Regions from separate parts of the Enterobacter chinensis genome, predicted to be linked through region 3. Evidence: predicted binding sites of a transcription regulator. Region 3 holds the regulator's gene; each other region holds the start of a gene.
What was found. The regulator Fur, encoded in region 3, represses iron uptake genes when iron is present. The targets are predictions, from matches to a motif close to ATAATAATGAGAACNACTATCAA.

Region 1 (6,887 bases), on a different contig from region 3:
AGTCGAGAACCATCAGGTGGAAAGATTCACGGGTCAGCAGACGATCCATCTGCTCAGCGTTCGCGACGCTACGAACCTGGAAGCCCTGCTCGGTCAGATAACGTTCCAGCAGCGCACGCAGGCGCATGTCGTCATCCACGACCAGAATTTTGTAGTTCTCTTGCATTGTGTGTACTCCCAAAGGTTCGGATAGTCTAATAACAGCGTATTCTAAAAAAGTGCACGTATTCGACCAGCTAATTCTGGTATAAATTCTAGTCGAAATTGTTACAAAGCATATTTAACAGCAGCTTATCTGCACATTTCATCACATAAATCATTATCAACGCTGTCTGTTATTCTATTTGATACGTAATGTGCGCAAGGTTTGCAATGATGTCGAGTCTGAAGGTCGCCCCATGAAAACGCCCCTGATCACCCGCGAAGGGTACGAAAAACTCAAAAAAGAGATGGATTACCTGTGGCGCGAAGAGCGTCCTGAAGTGACCAAAAAGGTTACCTGGGCGGCGAGCCTGGGCGATCGCAGCGAAAATGCTGACTACCAGTACAACAAAAAACGCCTGCGTGAGATTGACCGCCGGGTACGCTATCTGACCAAATGTCTTGAGAACCTTAAAATTGTCGATTACTCCCCGCAGCAGGAGGGCAAAGTGTTCTTCGGCGCATGGGTTGAGATTGAAAACGATAACGGTGACACCCTGCGTTTTCGCATTGTCGGCTACGATGAAATTTTTGGTCGTAAGGATTACATCTCCATCGACTCCCCGATGGCCCGCGCGCTGCTGAAAAAGGAGGTGGGCGACCTGGCCGTCGTTCAGACCCCCGCCGGTGAAGCCAGCTGGTACGTCAATGAGATCGTCTACGTAAAATAGTCTGAGAGCGCCCTCCCCGGCTGGCATTTTGCCGTGTCAGCCCGTATAACTATCCCCTGATTTTTTGACTCAACAGATGATAAAGCCATGATGAAAGATTCGCTCTGCCGCATTATTGCGGGTGATATTCAGGCCAGAGCCGAACAGGTAGAAGCTGCCGTTCGCCTGCTTGATGAAGGGAACACCGTGCCGTTTATTGCGCGCTATCGTAAGGAAGTCACCGGCGGTCTGGATGACACGCAGCTGCGTAACCTGGAGACCCGTCTGGGTTATCTGCGCGAACTGGAAGAACGTCGTCAGGCGATCCTCAAATCCATCGGCGAACAGGGCAAACTGACCGGCGAGCTGGAAAGCGCCATTAACGGCACCCTGAGCAAAACCGAACTTGAAGACCTCTATCTGCCCTACAAACCGAAGCGCCGCACGCGCGGGCAGATTGCGATTGAAGCGGGTCTTGAGCCGCTGGCAGACCTGCTGTGGAACGAGCCGTCACACGATCCGGAAACCGAAGCCGCCAAATTTGTCGATGCCGACAAGGGTGTAGCAGATACCAAAGCCGCACTGGATGGCGCACGCTACATTCTGATGGAGCGCTTCGCCGAAGACGCTGCCCTGCTCGCCAAAGTGCGTGATTACCTGTGGAAGAATGCCCACATCGTCTCTACCGTCGTCGCGGGTAAAGAGGAAGAAGGGGCGAAATTCCGCGACTACTTCGATCACCACGAACCGATTTCTACCACCCCTTCTCACCGCGCGCTGGCGATGTTCCGCGGCCGCAACGAAGGCGTGCTGCAGCTCTCCCTGAACGCCGACCCGCAGTTTGACGAGCCGCCGAAAGAGAGCCACTGCGAGCAGATCATCATCGACCATCTCGGCCTGCGCCTGAACAACGCCCCGGCAGACAGCTGGCGTAAAGGCGTGGTGAGCTGGACCTGGCGCATCAAAGTGCTGATGCACCTGGAAACCGAGCTGATGGGCACCGTGCGCGAGCGCGCCGAAGATGAAGCGATTAACGTCTTCGCCCGTAACCTGCACGACCTGCTGATGGCCGCCCCTGCCGGCTTGCGCGCGACCATGGGTCTCGATCCGGGTCTGCGTACCGGCGTGAAGGTGGCCGTGGTTGACGGAACCGGCAAACTGGTGGCTACCGACACCATCTATCCGCACACCGGCCAGGCAGCCAAAGCGGCCGTCGTGGTGGCCGCGCTGTGCGAGAAGTACAACGTGGAGCTGGTCGCCATCGGCAACGGTACGGCGTCCCGCGAAACCGAACGTTTCTACCTCGACGTGCAGAAACAGTTCCCGAAAGTGACGGCCCAGAAAGTGATCGTCAGCGAAGCTGGGGCATCCGTCTATTCCGCGTCTGAACTGGCGGCCCAGGAATTCCCGGACCTGGACGTTTCTCTGCGCGGTGCGGTCTCTATCGCTCGCCGCCTGCAGGATCCGCTGGCGGAACTGGTGAAAATCGACCCGAAATCTATCGGTGTGGGCCAGTATCAGCACGACGTGAGCCAGACTCAGCTGGCGCGCAAGCTGGATGCGGTCGTGGAAGACTGTGTAAACGCCGTCGGCGTTGACCTCAATACCGCTTCCGTTCCTTTGCTGACCCGCGTAGCGGGCCTAACCCGCATGATGGCGCAGAACATCGTCGCCTGGCGTGATGAGAACGGCCAGTTCCAGAACCGTCAGCAGCTGCTGAAGGTGAGCCGCCTGGGGCCAAAAGCCTTTGAGCAGTGTGCGGGCTTCCTGCGCATCAACCACGGCGATAACCCGCTGGATGCCTCCACCGTTCACCCGGAAGCGTACCCTGTGGTGGAACGCATTCTGGCCGCTACCCAGCAGGCGCTGAAAGATCTGATGGGCGACAACAGCGCCCTGCGCAATCTGAAAGCCGTTGATTTCACCGACGACAAATTTGGTGTGCCAACCGTCACCGACATTATCAAAGAGCTGGAAAAACCGGGCCGCGATCCGCGTCCTGAGTTCAAAACGGCGACCTTTGCCGACGGCATCGAGACCATGAACGATCTGCTGCCGGGCATGGTGCTGGAAGGCGCGGTGACGAACGTTACCAACTTTGGCGCATTCGTGGATATCGGCGTACATCAGGATGGTCTGGTGCATATTTCATCCCTTGCCGATAAGTTCGTTGAAGATCCACACACCGTGGTCAAAGCGGGCGACATCGTGAAGGTCAAAGTGCTGGAAGTGGATCTGCAGCGTAAGCGTATCGCCCTGACCATGCGTCTGGACGAGCAGCCGGGTGAAACTAACGCGCGCCGCGGCGCTAACGGTGGCGGTCGCGAGCAGCAGCGCCCTGCTGCTAAAGCCGCAAAACCGCGCGGACGTGATGCCCAGCCTGCAGGTAACAGCGCGATGATGGATGCGCTAGCAGCCGCAATGGGTAAGAAACGCTAAGGTTGTAAATGCCCGGTGGCGCTGCGCTTACCGGGCCTGCGGTTTTGTAGGCCGGGCAAACGCATTGCCGCCCGGCAAGCAGGCCGCAGGGAATTAAAATAAATAGGATGTAGCCATATTTAAACCACTAGTTATCACCCCGTTAACAAATACCCCCCTTTTCGTTTTCCCGTCATTTCAGCAAATATTGAGCAAGGTCAAACAGGCCGTAAATTAATACCGCAAACAACATTCCGTCACAGTTTTAATATTGCTGATAAAAACTATTCTCATTATCATCCCATAGTAGATAATTTAACCTTTCGTGGAATCAGGCATTATGCAATTCACTCCAGACAGTGCATGGAAGATTACCGGTTTTACCCGCGAAATTAGCCCTGCCTACCGGCAGAAGCTGCTGTCACTGGGCATGCTGCCCGGCTCGTCATTCCAGGTGGTACGCGTGGCGCCGTTAGGCGATCCGGTTCACATCGAAACCCGACGCGTGAATCTGGTACTGCGTAAGAAAGACCTCGCATTAATAGAAGTCGAAGCCTTATCCCGATAACAAGCCAGCGGTTTCAGTGAGTCTAAAAAATGAAAAAGTTAACTATTGGCTTAATTGGCAATCCTAATTCCGGCAAGACTACGCTTTTTAACCAGCTTACGGGGGCACGCCAGCGCGTGGGTAACTGGGCGGGCGTGACGGTTGAGCGTAAAGAAGGCCAGTTCACAACAACCGACAACCAGGTGACGCTGGTTGACCTTCCCGGCACCTATTCCTTAACCACCATTTCGTCACAAACCTCGCTCGATGAGCAAATTGCCTGTCACTATATTCTTGGCGGCGACGCGGACCTGCTGATCAACGTGGTCGATGCCTCGAACCTCGAGCGTAACCTTTATCTGACGCTGCAGCTGCTGGAGCTGGGGATCCCCTGCATCGTGGCGCTCAACATGCTCGACATTGCGGAGAAACAAAAGCTGCGCATCGACGTCGATGCCCTCTCCGCACGTCTCGGGTGCCCGGTCGTTCCGCTGGTTTCGACGCGCGCTCGCGGTATTGATGCACTCAAGCTGGCCATTGACCGTCACGCGGGCAATCGCGACGTTGAGCTGGTGCATTACGCGCAGCCCCTCCTGCGCGAAGCCAATATGCTGGCGCAGGAGATGGACAACAGCATGCCTGCGAAACAGCGGCTGTGGCTCGGCCTGCAGATGCTGGAAGGTGATATCTACAGCCGCGCTTACGCCGGACATGCGGCTGATAAACTGGACGTGACGGTGGCCCGTCTTAGCGACGAGCTGGACGACCCGGCGCTGCACATCGCCGATGCGCGTTACCAGGCCATCGCCTCGATCTGCGACGTTGTCAGTAACGCCCTCACTGCGGAACCCAGCCGCTTTACGGCGGCGGTGGATAAGGTTGTGCTAAACCGCTTCCTCGGCTTGCCCGTTTTCCTGCTTGTGATGTACGTGATGTTCCTGCTCGCTATTAACATCGGTGGCGCACTCCAGCCCATTTTCGATGCGGGTTCCGTCGCGGTCTTCGTACACGGTATTCAGTGGGTGGGTTACACCCTGCACTTCCCGGAATGGCTAACCATCTTCCTCGCACAGGGGATCGGCGGCGGTATCAACACCGTTCTGCCGCTGGTGCCGCAGATCGGCATGATGTATCTGTTCCTCTCGTTCCTGGAAGACTCCGGTTACATGGCGCGCGCCGCGTTCGTGATGGATCGTCTGATGCAGGCGCTGGGCCTGCCGGGTAAATCCTTCGTTCCGCTGATTGTCGGCTTTGGCTGTAACGTCCCGTCGGTGATGGGTGCGCGCACCCTTGATGCGCCGCGTGAACGTCTGATGACCATCATGATGGCGCCGTTCATGTCCTGCGGTGCCCGTCTGGCGATCTTTGCCGTCTTTGCGGCAGCCTTCTTTGGTCAGCAGGGCGCGCTGGCGGTCTTCTCGCTGTATGTGCTGGGCATCGTGATGGCGATCCTGACCGGCTTAATGCTGAAACACACGATCATGCGCGGTGAGGCCTCACCGTTTGTGATGGAGCTCCCGGTGTACCACGTGCCGCACCTGAAAAGCCTGGTGATCCAGACCTGGCAGCGCCTGAAAGGCTTTGTGCTACGCGCCGGTAAGGTAATTGTCATCGTCAGTATTTTCCTGAGCGCGCTGAACAGCTTCACCCTCAGCGGGCAGGCGGCAGATAACATCAACGACTCGGCCCTCGCCTCCGTCAGCCGCGTCATCACGCCGGTCTTCAAACCGATTGGCGTGCATGAGGATAACTGGCAGGCAACCGTCGGGCTGTTTACTGGTGCAATGGCAAAAGAGGTGGTTGTCGGCACGCTGAACACGCTCTACACCGCAGAGAACATTCAGGAGCAGGAGTTTAATCCGGCAGAGTTTCATCTCGGTCATGAACTGCTGGGTGCCGTAGAGGAAACCTGGCAGAGCCTGAAAGACACCTTCAGCCTGAGCGTGCTGGCCAACCCAATTGAAGCGAGCAAAGGCGACGGCGAAATGGCAACGGGAGCCATGGGCGTGATGAGCGAGAAATTTGGCAGCGCGTCCGCGGCCTATAGCTACCTCATCTTTGTTCTGCTCTACATTCCTTGCATCTCCGTGATGGGGGCGATTGCCCGCGAGTCCAGCCGCGGCTGGATGGGCTTCTCCATCCTGTGGGGGTTAAACATTGCCTACTCGCTGGCGACGCTCTTTTATCAGACCGTTAACTTCAGCCAGCACCCGCGCTACAGCCTGGTCTGCATCCTCGCGGTGGTTCTGTTTAACGCGATCGTTCTCGGCCTGTTACGGCGCGCGCGCAGCCGCGTCGATATCGACCTGCTGGCTAATCGTAAAACCGCCGCGACCTGCTGCAGCAGCCCGGCGGGCGACTGTCACTAAGGAGCACGCAATGGCATCGTTGATTCAGGTTCGTGACCTGCTGGCGCTACAGGGACGGATGGAGGCGAAACAGCTGAGCCTCAGCCTGCATACGCCGCAGCCGATGATCGATGCCATGCTGGAAAGGCTTGAAGCGATGGGGAAAGCCGTGCGGATTCAGGAAGACGCGGACGGTTGCCTCTCCGGCAGTTGTAAAAGCTGTCCGGAAGGAAAAGCCTGCCTCAGGGAGTGGTGGTCACTGCGCTAATAGAGCCGGGCAGTGATGCCCGGCTTTTTCGTATTACTTATACACGTCCGCCGTTGCACGCACGTTTTTGGTCTGCTTTTCAGCACTGGTGACGACATAGTACGTCCCACCCAGCTCATCCGCTTTCTTCGACAGCTCTCTTCTTGCGTCCATCGGCGCGGTGGTGTCAGACGTAGAAATCTCACCAACTTTGGTCAGATTCATTCCTGCAACTTTATCTTTTTCCAGCTCTTTTGCCGCAAAGACGCCAAATGAAAGTGACCCAATAACCAGAGAAGTGACAATACCTGTAACAAGTTTCATAGCCTGACTCTCCATAGGATTGTTGTTTTGATTATCGTAGGCAGAACAACCGCAACGACAACTGGAGTATGGTTGCGGTGTGTTACTTTTTCCAGGCTGGATGGAAAATAATCAGTCGAAACGTTGACTTAACGCAATGAGCGCTGAACAAA
Region 2 (6,887 bases), on a different contig from region 3:
CCACCGCTTTCTCTACCTTCTTCAGCAAGTGCAGGTCAATAAAAGGACCTTTCTTGAGAGAACGTGGCATGGCTTATCCTCTAAAATTATTTGCTACGGCGACGTACGATAAATTTATCAGTACGCTTGTTGCTGCGGGTCTTCTTACCTTTGGTCTGAACGCCCCACGGAGTTACCGGGTGCTTACCAAAGTTACGACCTTCACCACCACCATGTGGGTGATCGACTGGGTTCATCGCAGTACCGCGAACGGTAGGACGAACACCACGCCAGCGTGCAGCACCTGCTTTACCCAGAACGCGCAGCATATGCTCAGCATTGCCAACTTCGCCCAGAGTAGCGCGGCAGTCTGCTTCGACTTTACGCATTTCACCAGAACGCAGACGCAGGGTGACATAAGCACCATCACGAGCAACGATCTGAACGTAAGTACCAGCAGAACGCGCCAGCTGACCGCCTTTACCTGGTTTCATTTCTACGTTATGAACGGTAGAACCAACCGGGATATTGCGCATCGGCAGGGTGTTGCCTGCTTTGATTGCAGCATCAACGCCAGATTGAATCTGGTCGCCAGCTTTCAGGCCTTTAGGGGCCAGGATGTAACGGCGCTCGCCGTCTTTGTACAGAACCAGCGCGATGTTCGCGGAACGGTTCGGATCGTACTCAAGACGTTCAACAACTGCTGGGATACCGTCTTTGTTGCGTTTGAAGTCAACAATACGATAAGCCTGCTTGTGGCCACCACCGATGTGACGAGTGGTGATACGGCCATTGTTGTTACGACCACCGGATTTGCTGTTTTTTTCCAGCAACGGAGCAAAAGGTTTGCCCTTGTGCAGCTCAGGGTTAACCACTTTAACAACGTGGCGACGACCCGGAGATGTCGGTTTACATTTAACAACTGCCATTGTATTACTCCTCCGACTTACTCAGCGCCGCCAACGAAGTCCAGATTCTGGCCTTCTTTCAGGGTGACGTAAGCTTTTTTCCAGTCGCTACGACGACCGATACGCTGTCCGTGACGTTTAACTTTCCCTTTAACAACCAGGGTGTTAACGACTTCGACTTCGACTTCAAACAGTTTCTGCACAGCAGCTTTGATCTCTGCTTTGGTCGCGTCTTTAGCAACTTTGAGAACGATGGTGTTTGTTTTTTCCATCGCAGTAGACGCTTTTTCAGAAACGTGCGGTGCGCGAAGCACCTTCAGCAGACGTTCTTCACGAATCATGCCAGCATCTCCTCAACTTGCTTAACAGCATCAGCAGTCATTACGACTTTGTCGAAGGCGATCAGGCTAACCGGGTCGATACCAGTTGCATCGCGTACGTCAACCTTGTGCAGGTTACGTGCGGCCAGAAACAGGTTCTCGTCCAGCTCACCGGTGATGATCAGCACATCTTCCAGAGCCATGTCTTTCAGTTTCTGTGCCAGCAGCTTAGTTTTAGGCGCTTCTACAGAGAATGATTCGACAACGATCAGACGATCCTGACGTACCAGTTCGGACAGAATGCTTTTCAGCGCGCCGCGGTACATCTTTTTGTTAACTTTTTGACTGTGGTCCTGTGGACGCGCAGCGAAGGTCACGCCACCTGAACGCCAGATCGGGCTCTTGATAGAACCTGAACGCGCACGGCCGGTACCTTTCTGGCGCCATGGCTTTTTGCCAGAACCAGTTACTTCAGCACGAGTCTTCTGAGCACGAGTACCCTGACGAGCACCAGCTGCATAAGCAACAACAACCTGGTGAACCAGCGCTTCGTTGAAATCACGACCGAAGGTAGTTTCGGAAACAGTCAGCGCGCTCTGCGCGTCTTTCAATACTAATTCCATTGCTATCCCCTTACGCCTTCACAGCTGGTTTAACGATCAGGTCGCTACCGGTTGCACCCGGAACTGCACCTTTAACCAGCAGCAGGTTGCGCTCAGCGTCAACACGTACTACGTCCAGGCTCTGAACGGTCACACGTTCGTTACCCAGCTGACCTGCCATTTTCTTGCCTTTGAACACTTTGCCCGGAGTCTGGTTCTGACCGATAGAACCCGGAACGCGGTGAGACAAGGAGTTACCGTGGGTAGCGTCCTGGGTACGGAAGTTCCAGCGCTTAACGGTACCAGCAAAACCTTTACCTTTAGAGGTACCGGTTACGTCAACTTTTTTAACGTCAGCAAACAGCTCAACGCTAATGTCCTGACCTACGGTGAACTCTTCGCCTTCAGCAAGACGGAATTCCCACAGACCACGGCCAGCTTCTACGCCAGCTTTAGCGAAGTGACCCGCTTCTGGTTTGGTTACACGGTTAGCTTTTTTAGCACCAGTGGTCACCTGAACAGCGCGGTAGCCATCGTTAGCCAGATCTTTAACCTGAGTAACGCGGTTTGCTTCAACTTCGATTACGGTTACTGGGATTGAAACGCCATCTTCAGTGAAGATGCGGGTCATGCCCACTTTTTTACCGACTAAACCAATCATTGTATCAACCTCTCAATCGCTCGATGACCTGATTAACCCAGGCTGATCTGCACGTCTACACCGGCAGCCAGATCCAGACGCATCAGAGCATCAACGGTTTTCTCAGTTGGCTCAACGATGTCAACCAGACGCTTGTGAGTGCGGATTTCGTACTGATCACGCGCGTCTTTGTTAACGTGCGGAGAGATCAGAACGGTGAAGCGCTCTTTGCGGGTCGGCAGCGGGATCGGACCACGGACTTGCGCACCAGTGCGCTTAGCAGTCTCGACGATTTCCGCGGTTGATTGATCGATCAGACGATGATCAAACGCTTTAAGGCGGATACGGATTCTTTGGTTCTGCATGAGACCAGAGCTCCAATTATTTTATAAACGAAAATGATTACTCCTCAAACCCATTACGATTGATGGGAGAGTGTAACCGTTCTTACGTAGCTCCCCAATTGGGAGCATTGTTGAGTAACAAAATGAGCTACTCTGGTTCTGATTGAACCCGCCGTCAATTACGACAAGCCCGCGCATTATACGTAAATCTGGGCAAGACGCAAGTGACGTTTAGAAATTAAGCGCTGACGGTGCATTCTGCGTAAGCCATTCCACTATTTACAGCAACCTCTCCGTTCTCATCCTTTCCAGGGGAACCCTCACGCAAATTCCGTTTTTGCACATTGCCGGACATCTGTGATGCGAAGACTATTCGCCCAAACGGTGTTTAAGGATTTGAGCATGCTGACTTTACTCCCTTTTCTTTTGGCCTATTTTGTTCTGACAGGTTTACTGGTGCGCGAAGATATTCGTGCCGGCATGCTTCCGGATAAATATGTCTGTCCATTATTGTGGACCGGACTGCTCTTTCAGCTTTGCCTCCATCCGGATTCTCTTACTGGTGCTGTGGTCGGCGCGATGGCGGGATATATCAGTTTCGCGATGATTTACTGGGGCTATCGATTTATCTTCAGGCATGAAGGGTTGGGCTATGGCGACGTAAAGTATCTGTCGGCGCTGGGGGCCTGGTATGGCTGGTGCGAATTACCGCTTCTGGTATCAGTTGCTACTCTGATGGCACTGCTGTATCTCTTTATTTTTTCTTTAACAACCCCTGAGAGACAGGTATTAAAAAACCCACTGCCTTTTGGGCCATTTCTGGCAGCAGCGGGTTTATGCGTAGGCTGGAAGACGCTGGTTACTCTTCCACTTTAATCTGCGACTGAAGGTAGTTCTGTAGGCCGATCTTAGCAATGAGATCCAGCTCTGTTTCCAGCCAGTCAATATGGCCTTCTTCATCGGCCAGGATCTGGATCATCATATCGCGGCTGACGTAGTCATGTACGCTGTCAGCATAGGCAATGGCTTCACGGAGATCTTTAGCGCCTTCAAGTTCCAGCCTAAGGTCGGAACGCAGCATCTCTTCGACATCTTCTCCGATACCCAGCTTACCGAGATCCTGCAGGTTAGGAATGCCTTCAAGGAATAAAATACGCTCGATATATTTATCAGCGTGTTTCATTTCATCGATCGATTCATGGTACTCAACGTCGTTTAAGCGTTTAAGTCCCCAGTTTTTGAACATTCTCGCGTGAAGAAAGTACTGGTTGATTGCGACAAGCTCATTTCCCAATAATTTATTGAGATAACTTATGATTTTAACATCACCTTTCATTATATAGTCCCTCCGCTTCCACTCATTGAAGCGTAGATCGGGCTACAGGGATGTCAAAAAAAAGATGGTGCTTACGCGATCTCTTTGTATTCCGGGATCTGCATCAATTCATCCTGCATAATCTCTCGTGCAGCACGTACACATTTACCGCATTGATTTCCCACCGGAACAAACTTGCGAAGCTGCTGGAATGACTGAGGCTGAAACTGGCGAACGGCCTGACGTATTTTCTTGTCGCTTACACCATTACATAAACAAACGTACATAGAGACTCCCGTTCAAAATATGCGCAAAGTGTAAGTGAGAATGGTTATGATTACAATAGCACAAGCGCCGGAATACGGGGCGGGAGCAGGCAAAAAATGCGAAATTTTGTGACAAATCCTTAGCGGCAGAAAACAAAAAAGGACGCCGAAGCGTCCTTTTTTATTCAGGGCTAATACTTAGCTCAGAACTTTAGCAACAACGCCCGCGCCAACGGTACGGCCGCCTTCACGGATTGCGAAACGCAGACCGTCGTCCATCGCGATTGGGTGGATCAGAGTCACAACCATCTTGATGTTGTCGCCTGGCATTACCATCTCAACGCCTTCTGGCAGTTCGATGGTACCGGTCACGTCAGTTGTACGGAAGTAGAACTGTGGACGGTAGCCTTTGAAGAACGGAGTATGACGGCCGCCTTCGTCTTTGGACAGAATGTACACTTCAGATTCGAACTTGGTGTGTGGCTTGATTGAGCCTGGCTTCGCCAGAACCTGACCACGTTCGATTTCTTCACGTTTGATACCACGCAGCAGAACACCAACGTTCTCACCAGCACGGCCTTCGTCCAGCAGTTTGCGGAACATTTCAACGCCAGTACAGGTAGACTTCGCAGTCTCTTTGATACCAACGATTTCAACTTCTTCGCCAACTTTGATGATACCGCGCTCTACACGACCGGTAACAACGGTACCACGACCGGAGATGGAGAATACGTCTTCGATTGGCAGCAGGAATGGCTTGTCAATCGCACGCTCTGGTTCTGGGATGTAAGAATCCAGGAAGCCAGCCAGTTCGATGATTTTCGCTTCCCACTCTGCTTCGCCTTCCAGCGCTTTCAGAGCAGAACCACGAACGATTGGGGTATCGTCGCCTGGGAAATCGTACTGAGACAGCAGTTCACGAACTTCCATCTCTACCAGTTCCAGCAGCTCTTCGTCATCAACCATGTCGCATTTGTTCAGGAACACGATGATGAAAGGAACGCCTACCTGACGACCCAGCAGGATGTGCTCACGAGTCTGAGGCATAGGGCCGTCAGTCGCAGCAACAACCAGGATCGCGCCGTCCATCTGCGCAGCACCGGTGATCATGTTTTTAACATAGTCGGCGTGGCCTGGGCAGTCTACGTGTGCGTAGTGGCGAGTCGGGGTGTCATATTCAACGTGGGAAGTGTTGATGGTGATACCACGAGCTTTTTCTTCTGGTGCGTTATCGATCTGGTCGAATGCACGAGCAGAACCACCGTAGGTTTTTGCCAGAACGGTAGTGATTGCAGCAGTCAGGGTAGTTTTACCATGGTCAACGTGGCCGATAGTACCAACGTTGACGTGCGGTTTTGTACGTTCAAATTTTTCTTTAGACACGGCTATATTCCTTACTATAGTGCTCTCCCCTCTGGAGAGAGCACGGGACTTAGGTTTTAATCCTGTGGATTACTTACCACGGGCTTCAATAACGGCCTGAGCAACGTTGTTAGGCGCATCATCATACTTCAGGAATTCCATGGTGTATGATGCACGACCTTTGGTCAGAGAACGCAGCTGAGTTGCATATCCGAACATTTCAGACAGCGGAACTTCAGCGTGGATCTTAACGCCAGTTACTTCGGATTCCTGACCACGCAGCATACCGCGACGACGGCTCAAGTCACCGATAACGTCACCGGTGTTCTCTTCAGGAGTTTCTACTTCAACCTTCATGATTGGCTCAAGCAGAACTGGTTTTGCTTTCTTAAAGCCTTCTTTAAAGGCAATAGACGCAGCCAGTTTAAACGCCAGTTCAGAGGAGTCAACGTCGTGGTAAGAACCGAAGTGCAGACGAACACCCATGTCAACAACCGGATAGCCAGCCAGAGGGCCCGCTTTCAGCTGTTCCTGAATGCCTTTATCAACGGCTGGGATGTATTCGCCAGGAATTACACCACCTTTGATGTCGTTGATGAACTCGTAACCTTTAGGGTTAGAGCCCGGCTCCAGTGGGTACATGTCGATCACAACGTGACCGTACTGACCGCGACCACCAGACTGCTTAGCGTGTTTACCTTCAACATCGGTAACTTTCGCACGAATCGCTTCGCGGTAAGCAACCTGAGGTTTACCCACGTTCGCTTCAACGTTGAATTCACGCTTCATACGGTCAACGATGATGTCCAGGTGCAGTTCACCCATACCAGCGATGATGGTCTGGTTAGATTCTTCATCAGTCCATACGCGGAATGATGGGTCTTCTTTCGCCAGACGGCCCAGAGCCAGACCCATTTTTTCCTGGTCAGCTTTGGTTTTTGGTTCAACTGCGATGGAGATTACCGGCTCAGGGAATTCCATACGCTCCAGAATGATCGGGTGATCCGGGTCACACAGGGTGTCACCAGTGGTCACGTCTTTCAGACCGATAGCTGCAGCGATGTCGCCCGCACGAACTTCTTTGATCTCTTCACGTTTGTTAGCATGCATCTGTACGATACGGCCAAAACGTTCACGCGCCGTTTTCACGG
Region 3 (6,887 bases):
ACGACGTTCGCCGTCACGACGAGATTTTTGCCGCCATCAATGCGGTCACTGACGCGGGTGTCGCAACCCGCCAACAGGCGGCTGCGGTCATGCGTGACCATCTTGATGAAGAAGGCGTCGTGCAGTTCCTGCTGAAATCCTTTGTTGACGGGCAATGGCGTTTTAACGTGCCGGTGCTCTGGGAGCAATACAACAACATTGTGGGCTGGGAAACGGTACCTGCCTGGCCACACCCTACCCTCTTCATTCGTGGCGGTAACTCTCCTTACGTTACCGACGCGTACCGCGACACCTTGCTGGCACAATTCCCTCAGGCGCGTGCCCATGTCATTGCCGGGGCCGGGCACTGGGTTCACGCAGAAAAACCTGACGCCGTGTTGCGCGCCATTCGCCGCTATCTCGCTGATACTGCAAATTGATTAAAAAGAGAGCGACTGGAAGGCTGCGGGCTTCCAGTCGTTGGCGTGCCGTTTTTGCTGATGTATGATGGCGCGCTTATCGCCCGGGCATTAGCAGGGCGGCGTGTTTCCCCCGAAGTCTCAGAATCATGGCCAAAGAACAAACGGACCGTACGACACTAGATCTGTTCGCGAATGAGCGTCGACCGGGACGACCCAAGACGAATCCGCTTTCGCGCGATGAACAGCTGCGTATCAATAAACGCAATCAGCTTAAACGCGATAAAAATCGTGGGCTTAAGCGTGTCGAACTGAAGCTGAATGCTGACGCCGTCGATGCGCTTAACGAGCTGGCTGACGCGAGAAACATCAGCCGTAGCGAGCTCATTGAAGAGATGTTGATCGCCCAGCTTGAGACGTTACGCAGCCAGGCATAAGTCTGAAAATCCCCTTTATCGCCCTTTTCATGTAGCACAGAGTGCAGTCCTGCGCGATAGCTGTTTCCGCAGGGTTGCCAGTTCTGCTATTATTGCCCTTATCCGTGGCCGAATTGCGCCACCATACTATTAAGTTTCAAGAGGTTATTTTACTCATGGCAATCATCGGCATTTTCTTTGGCAGTGATACCGGCAATACCGAAAATATCGCAAAAAACATTCAAAAACAGCTCGGTAAAGACGTTGCTGATGTGCATGACATCGCCAAGAGCAGCAAAGAAGATCTCGAAGGCTATGACATTCTTCTGCTGGGTATTCCAACCTGGTACTACGGTGAAGCCCAGTGCGACTGGGATGATTTCTTCCCGACGCTGGAAGAAGTCGACTTCAACGGTAAGCTGGTCGCCCTGTTTGGCTGTGGCGATCAGGAAGACTACGCCGAGTACTTCTGTGACGCACTGGGAACTATCCGCGACATCATTGAGCCGAATGGCGCAGTGATCGTAGGCCACTGGCCGACCGCCGGTTACCACTTCGAAGCGTCTAAAGGCCTGGCTGATGACGATCATTTCGTGGGTCTGGCCATTGACGAAGACCGTCAGCCAGAGCTGACGGCAGAGCGCGTTGAGAAATGGGTGAAGCAGATCCGTGAAGAACTGCACCTGGACGATATTCTTAACGCCTGATTTTTATCGCGGCGCAACGGCGGTTGCGCCCGTGCTCCAGGTCAAACCGATTAAATTAATCGCTACAATCTTTTAACTTTTTCGCCCAGACCTGTACAATGTCTCCCTGATAAACGTGGTTTTCCATTGAGCAAGTTTGTTGGTGATACCACGTTTTTATAAGCATATTTTGCCTGAGACTTGCAGTTTTCATTTAGCCATGGCAGTTCTATAATGAGACGCAATATCCCAGGTGCATTTTCTGTCACTTCCTACAGAAGTGAATCGTTTAGCAACAGGACAGATTCCGCATGACTGACAACAATACCGCATTAAAGAAGGCTGGCCTGAAAGTTACGCTTCCTCGGTTAAAAATCCTTGAAGTGCTTCAGGGTCCAGACAATCACCATGTCAGTGCGGAAGACCTTTATAAACGTCTTATCGACATGGGTGAAGAGATTGGGCTGGCTACCGTCTATCGCGTGCTGAACCAGTTTGATGACGCGGGCATTGTTACCCGTCATAATTTCGAAGGCGGTAAATCTGTTTTCGAACTGACCCAGCAGCAGCACCACGATCACCTGATCTGCCTCGATTGCGGCAAGGTCATTGAATTTAGCGATGATTCGATTGAATCACGCCAGCGTGAAATCGCGGCGCGTCATGGCATCCGCCTGACCAACCACAGCCTGTACCTTTACGGTCACTGTGCTGAAGGTGACTGCCGCGAAGATGATCACGCGCACGACGCGAAATAAGTGAGTGTTTATACTCTGAGCCAGCCGCGAGGTTGGCTTTTTTTTTGCCGTTAAAAAGCCCGGTGGCGCAGCGCCACCGGGCATGATAACAGCGAGTTAATGACTGTTATTGCTGCGAATCTCTTTCCAGATCTGGTCGCAACGCTTCGCCACTTCCTGATCGTTACCGGTTTTACGCGCCTGGATACAGGCCTGGTAATCCATCACGCGAACATTTTCCTGCGTCGCGAACTGCTCATGCGCTTTCTCTTTTTTCAGCACATTCAACACGCTCTGACAGGCTTCAATCTTCTCCGGCGAGCCTTCAGCGGTATTGATACACGCGCTATAGGCCTCCTTCAGACGGGTGTCCTCTTTCGGCGCCTGTGTCTGAGCACACGCCACCAGCCCTGATGCCAGCAACGCGACGATTACGATTTTTTTCATCATATGCAGTCTCCATACCGGCGGGACTCAGCCCGCCGGTGCGTTCATCAGAAGATGGTGAATGGGGCGATAACCATGAATTTCACGTCACGTTCATCCTGGAAGATGTTGCCGTAACCGCCCGCATAGCTCGGGATATCGGAGTGGTTGTCATACTGGGTGAAGTGCAGTTTGAACATCGTGCCTTTGGCTCTTCCCTCCTGCAATACATATGCGGCATCCAGACTATAGGCGGATTCTTTCAGGCGCTGACTCTGATCGTAGATTGGGGCACTACTTGGTTTAGCATCCCAACCGTAAGCATAGGAAGCACCCACTGACCAACCTGCAAGGTTCCAGTTTTTGAGATCGTACATCGCCCCGAAGAAGACCGCTTTTTCGCCATTGGCGTTAAAGTCAGAACGGTTATCCCACCAGATATCCAGGCGACCATTAGAAGAAGCATAGGTTGGTGTCATGCGCTGTAAGAAGAAGCCCTGATTACCGTCAGCTTTGACCCACGTGCCTTCGAGACGTAGATCCACCTGGCCAATCTTGTAGCCAAAGGTTAAAGCTTGCAGCCAAGCCGTGCCGTCATATAAGTCCCTGGCAAGGGCCACTTCATCGTTAGTCTTCAGGTTATTTTGCGCATCTGCTTTATCTCGCGCACCATAGAATTGATAGCTGGTCGAAAGTGGGCTTCCGGCGATATCGAACTTATAAGACGCTTTGGCAAAATACTGATCCATGTATCCTTGTGCCTGACCAAATGCCGCTTCCAGCACCAGATTATTTTTGAAATCGTACTTAGCACCAAGAGAATGCAGATAATCTACCCGTGTTTTACGATCGCCCTGGTAGAACTTGTCCATTTCGATGTGCCACGGTGCTTTGTATTCGTTGGTCCACATATAAGAGAAGCTCAACGCACCCGCATCACCGTAGTCAAAGTTAGCCCCGGCTTCTGCACCCTGATAGGTGCCCGGCATAAAGCTCCAGTGCGGTGCTAACAGCGTCTGGCCGGTTGGCTGAATATAACCACCGCGCGCCCATACCGGGCCGTATTTAAATTTCGCAGCGGCCTTGTAAAGACTGATTCCGCTCTTATCCCCGGACCAGTCTTCTTTATACGCTTTGTTGCTGGAGGAGAAGGCAATTTCGTTCGGGTGGGCACTGTCGCCGTTTTCCGCCATTTCAATCGCGGTGAATGCAGCAATATCCAGACCGAACATATCCGCGGCATAGCCTGACTGGAAGTCCAGGTTGGCGTTCCAGGTGGAGTGAGAAAGGTTGGTTTTGTATTTATCTTCGGTAACGTCTTTACGATCACGCTCACGCTGCCAGTAATAAATACCGCCCGTGAGGGTAGAATCATCGATGAAACCCGCAGCTTTCGCTTCAGGTGTGATAACCAGGCTCGACATTGCTGTCACACCGGCAATAGCCAGCGCCAGCGCACTACGTTTGCCACTGAACGTACGCATAGATTATTCCTCTTTGACGAATTAAAACGCCTGAAACGGCGAAAATAAAAAAGACCAAACGGTCAGGGGTAGTTATAAATACCCTCGAATTAACTACCGCCTTTAGGTTATTTTTCGCGACGCGAATTATCAATGCTTTTCAGCGGACAAAAGTCAGGATTATGACGAAGTGCACATAATTGGTAGTGATTTGTAACATTTGCCGGAGAGCGAGGTTTGGCGAGGTAAGCCATTAAATTTTAGAGGGTAAGATCGTTAATTGCCGTTACTTTTTACAAATTGCGCATTGATGATAAAAAACAAACTTTTTTCAGAAAAATAAGTAGCACCACATTGACCTGATATTTTCCTCGATATTATTACTCCCCTGCTTTAACGATATGATCATTAAATAAAAAAACGCCGCAATAAGCGGCGTTTGTCTCTCATTGACCAATGCAGCGTTATTATTCGCCGATTTTGGTCCAGGTATCACGCAGACCCACGGTACGGTTAAATACCGGTTTTTCTGCCGTGCTGTATCGGCTGTCCAGGCAGAAGTAACCTTCACGCTCGAACTGGAACGCCTTACCCGCTTCAGCGGCTTTCAGGGAAGGCTCCGCATAACCCTGCTTGATAACCAGAGATTCCGGGTTGATGGTCGCCAGGAAGTCTTCAGCAGCCCCCGGGTTAGGCACGCTGAACAGACGATCGTACAGACGAATTTCTACCGGCAGCGCGTGGGATGCGCTCACCCAATGAATAACGCCTTTCACCTTGCGACCGTCCGCCGGATCTTTACTCAGCGTTTCTGCGTCATAAGAACAGAAGATGGTGGTGATGTTACCTTCCGCATCTTTCTCTACGCGCTCGGCTTTGATGACGTAGGCATTACGCAGACGCACCTCTTTACCCAACACCAGACGCTTGTACTGCTTGTTGGCTTCTTCGCGGAAGTCAGCACGATCGATCCAGATTTCACCGCTGAACGGCACGTCGCGGGTTCCCATCTCCGGTTTGCTCGGATGGTTAGGCATGGAGACCAGCTCGCTTTCACCCTGCGGATAGTTCTCGATAACCAGTTTCACCGGGTCGATGACCGCCATCGCGCGCGGTGCGTTTTCGTTGAGATCTTCGCGAATGCAGGATTCCAGAGAAGCTATTTCAATGGTGTTGTCCTGCTTGGTGACGCCGATACGTTTGCAGAACTCACGAATAGACGCGGCAGTATAACCGCGACGGCGCAGACCAGAGATGGTCGGCATACGCGGGTCATCCCAGCCCTCAACGTGCTTGTCGGTGACCAGCAGGTTCAGTTTACGCTTGGACATCACAGTGTATTCCAGATTCAGACGAGAGAACTCGTACTGGCGCGGATGCACAGGAATGGTGATGTTATCCAGCACCCAGTCGTACAGACGACGGTTGTCCTGGAACTCCAGCGTACACAGCGAGTGAGTGATGCCTTCCAGCGCATCGCTGATGCAGTGGGTAAAGTCGTACATCGGGTAGATGCACCACTTGTTACCGGTCTGGTGGTGTTCAGCAAATTTTATACGGTACAGCACCGGATCGCGCATCACGATGAACGGAGACGCCATATCGATTTTGGCACGCAGGCAGGCTTTGCCTTCTTCGAAGCCACCCGCACGCATTTTTTCAAACAGCGCCAGGTTCTCTTCCACGCTGCGATCGCGGAACGGGCTGTTTTTGCCCGGCGCGGTCAGCGTACCGCGATATTCACGGATTTCGTCAGCAGACAGCTCGTCGACATACGCCAGACCTTTGTTGATAAGCTCTACCGCATAGGCGTACAGCTGATCGAAATAGTCAGAGGAGTAGCAGATATCGCCAGACCAGTTGAAGCCCAGCCATTGCACGTCGTTCTTAATGGACTCAACGTATTCGATGTCTTCTTTTACTGGGTTGGTGTCATCGAAACGCAGGTTGCACTGTCCCTGATAGTCCTGGGCAATGCCAAAGTTCAGGCAGATAGATTTTGCATGCCCAATATGCAGGTAGCCGTTCGGCTCCGGCGGGAAGCGGGTATGAATTGTGGTGTGCTTACCACTGGCCAGATCTTCATCGATGATCTGACGAATAAAGTTACTCGGGCGGGCTTCTGCCTCACTCATCGTGGATTCCTCAAAGCGTAAACAACGTATAACGGCATATGATCTTATAAGCCGGACGTAGTGACAACCCTTAAAACGGCTCTGAAGAAAATAATGGGGGCGTTTGCTGCAAAAAAAAGCGGCGGAGGATATCCCCCGCCGCTTAAGGCATGACTCTACTCAGGAGCGATTACTTGCCTTTAATCTCATACAGCGGCGTTTGACCCGCAACAACCTGACCTTTCGCCTGAATGACCAGGCCACTGAAGTCATCGATGTTGCTGCAAACAACCGGGCTTATCATGGAGCGCGCGTTGGCGTTCAGGAAGTCCAGATCCATTTCCAGAATCGGCTGACCGGCCACCACTTCAGCGCCCTCTTCCACCAGACGAGTAAAGCCCTGACCATTCAGCGCAACGGTATCGATACCCATGTGGACAACGATCTCCGCGCCATTTTCGGTTTCGAGGCAGAACGCATGGTTGGTGTTGAAGATTTTCACGATGGTACCTGCAGCAGGAGACACAACGGTTTTATCCGTTGGTTTCACCGCCACACCGTCGCCTACAGCTTTGCTGGCGAACGCTTCATCAGGCACTTGCTCAATCGCAACGACCTCACCGGTAACGGGTGAAACCAGCGCGGCA

Region 1: feoA (ferrous iron transporter A) is a predicted target of Fur. The motif match lies at 3,547-3,569, and genes of this name have one in related genera.
Region 2: bfd (bacterioferritin-associated ferredoxin) is a predicted target of Fur. The motif match lies at 4,430-4,452, and genes of this name have one in related genera.

Annotation. Positions count from the first base shown of each region.
Region 1 covers NZ_JARDVI010000008.1:85,958-92,844, forward strand. Annotated here, with positions in the region: gene ompR (osmolarity response regulator transcription factor OmpR) at 1-166, opposite strand, end outside; gene greB (transcription elongation factor GreB) at 399-872, shown strand; gene PYW49_RS21095 (Tex-like N-terminal domain-containing protein) at 960-3,290, shown strand; gene feoA (ferrous iron transporter A) at 3,610-3,837, shown strand; gene feoB (Fe(2+) transporter permease subunit FeoB) at 3,867-6,185, shown strand; gene feoC ([Fe-S]-dependent transcriptional repressor FeoC) at 6,196-6,432, shown strand; gene PYW49_RS21115 (YdgH/BhsA/McbA-like domain containing protein) at 6,466-6,735, opposite strand; gene bioH (pimeloyl-ACP methyl ester esterase BioH) at 6,847-6,887, opposite strand, start outside.
Region 2 covers NZ_JARDVI010000008.1:21,501-28,387, forward strand. Annotated here, with positions in the region: gene rpsS (30S ribosomal protein S19) at 1-70, opposite strand, end outside; gene rplB (50S ribosomal protein L2) at 87-908, opposite strand; gene rplW (50S ribosomal protein L23) at 926-1,228, opposite strand; gene rplD (50S ribosomal protein L4) at 1,225-1,830, opposite strand; gene rplC (50S ribosomal protein L3) at 1,841-2,470, opposite strand; gene rpsJ (30S ribosomal protein S10) at 2,503-2,814, opposite strand; gene PYW49_RS20770 (prepilin peptidase) at 3,196-3,669, shown strand; gene bfr (bacterioferritin) at 3,653-4,129, opposite strand; gene bfd (bacterioferritin-associated ferredoxin) at 4,201-4,395, opposite strand; gene tuf (elongation factor Tu) at 4,573-5,757, opposite strand; gene fusA (elongation factor G) at 5,827-6,887, opposite strand, start outside.
Region 3 covers NZ_JARDVI010000002.1:461,245-468,131, forward strand. Annotated here, with positions in the region: gene ybfF (esterase) at 1-419, shown strand, start outside; gene ybfE (LexA regulated protein) at 548-835, shown strand; gene fldA (flavodoxin FldA) at 991-1,521, shown strand; gene fur (ferric iron uptake transcriptional regulator) at 1,812-2,258, shown strand; gene chiQ (ChiQ/YbfN family lipoprotein) at 2,355-2,684, opposite strand; gene chiP (chitoporin ChiP) at 2,732-4,147, opposite strand; gene glnS (glutamine--tRNA ligase) at 4,594-6,261, opposite strand; gene nagE (N-acetylglucosamine-specific PTS transporter subunit IIBC) at 6,431-6,887, opposite strand, start outside.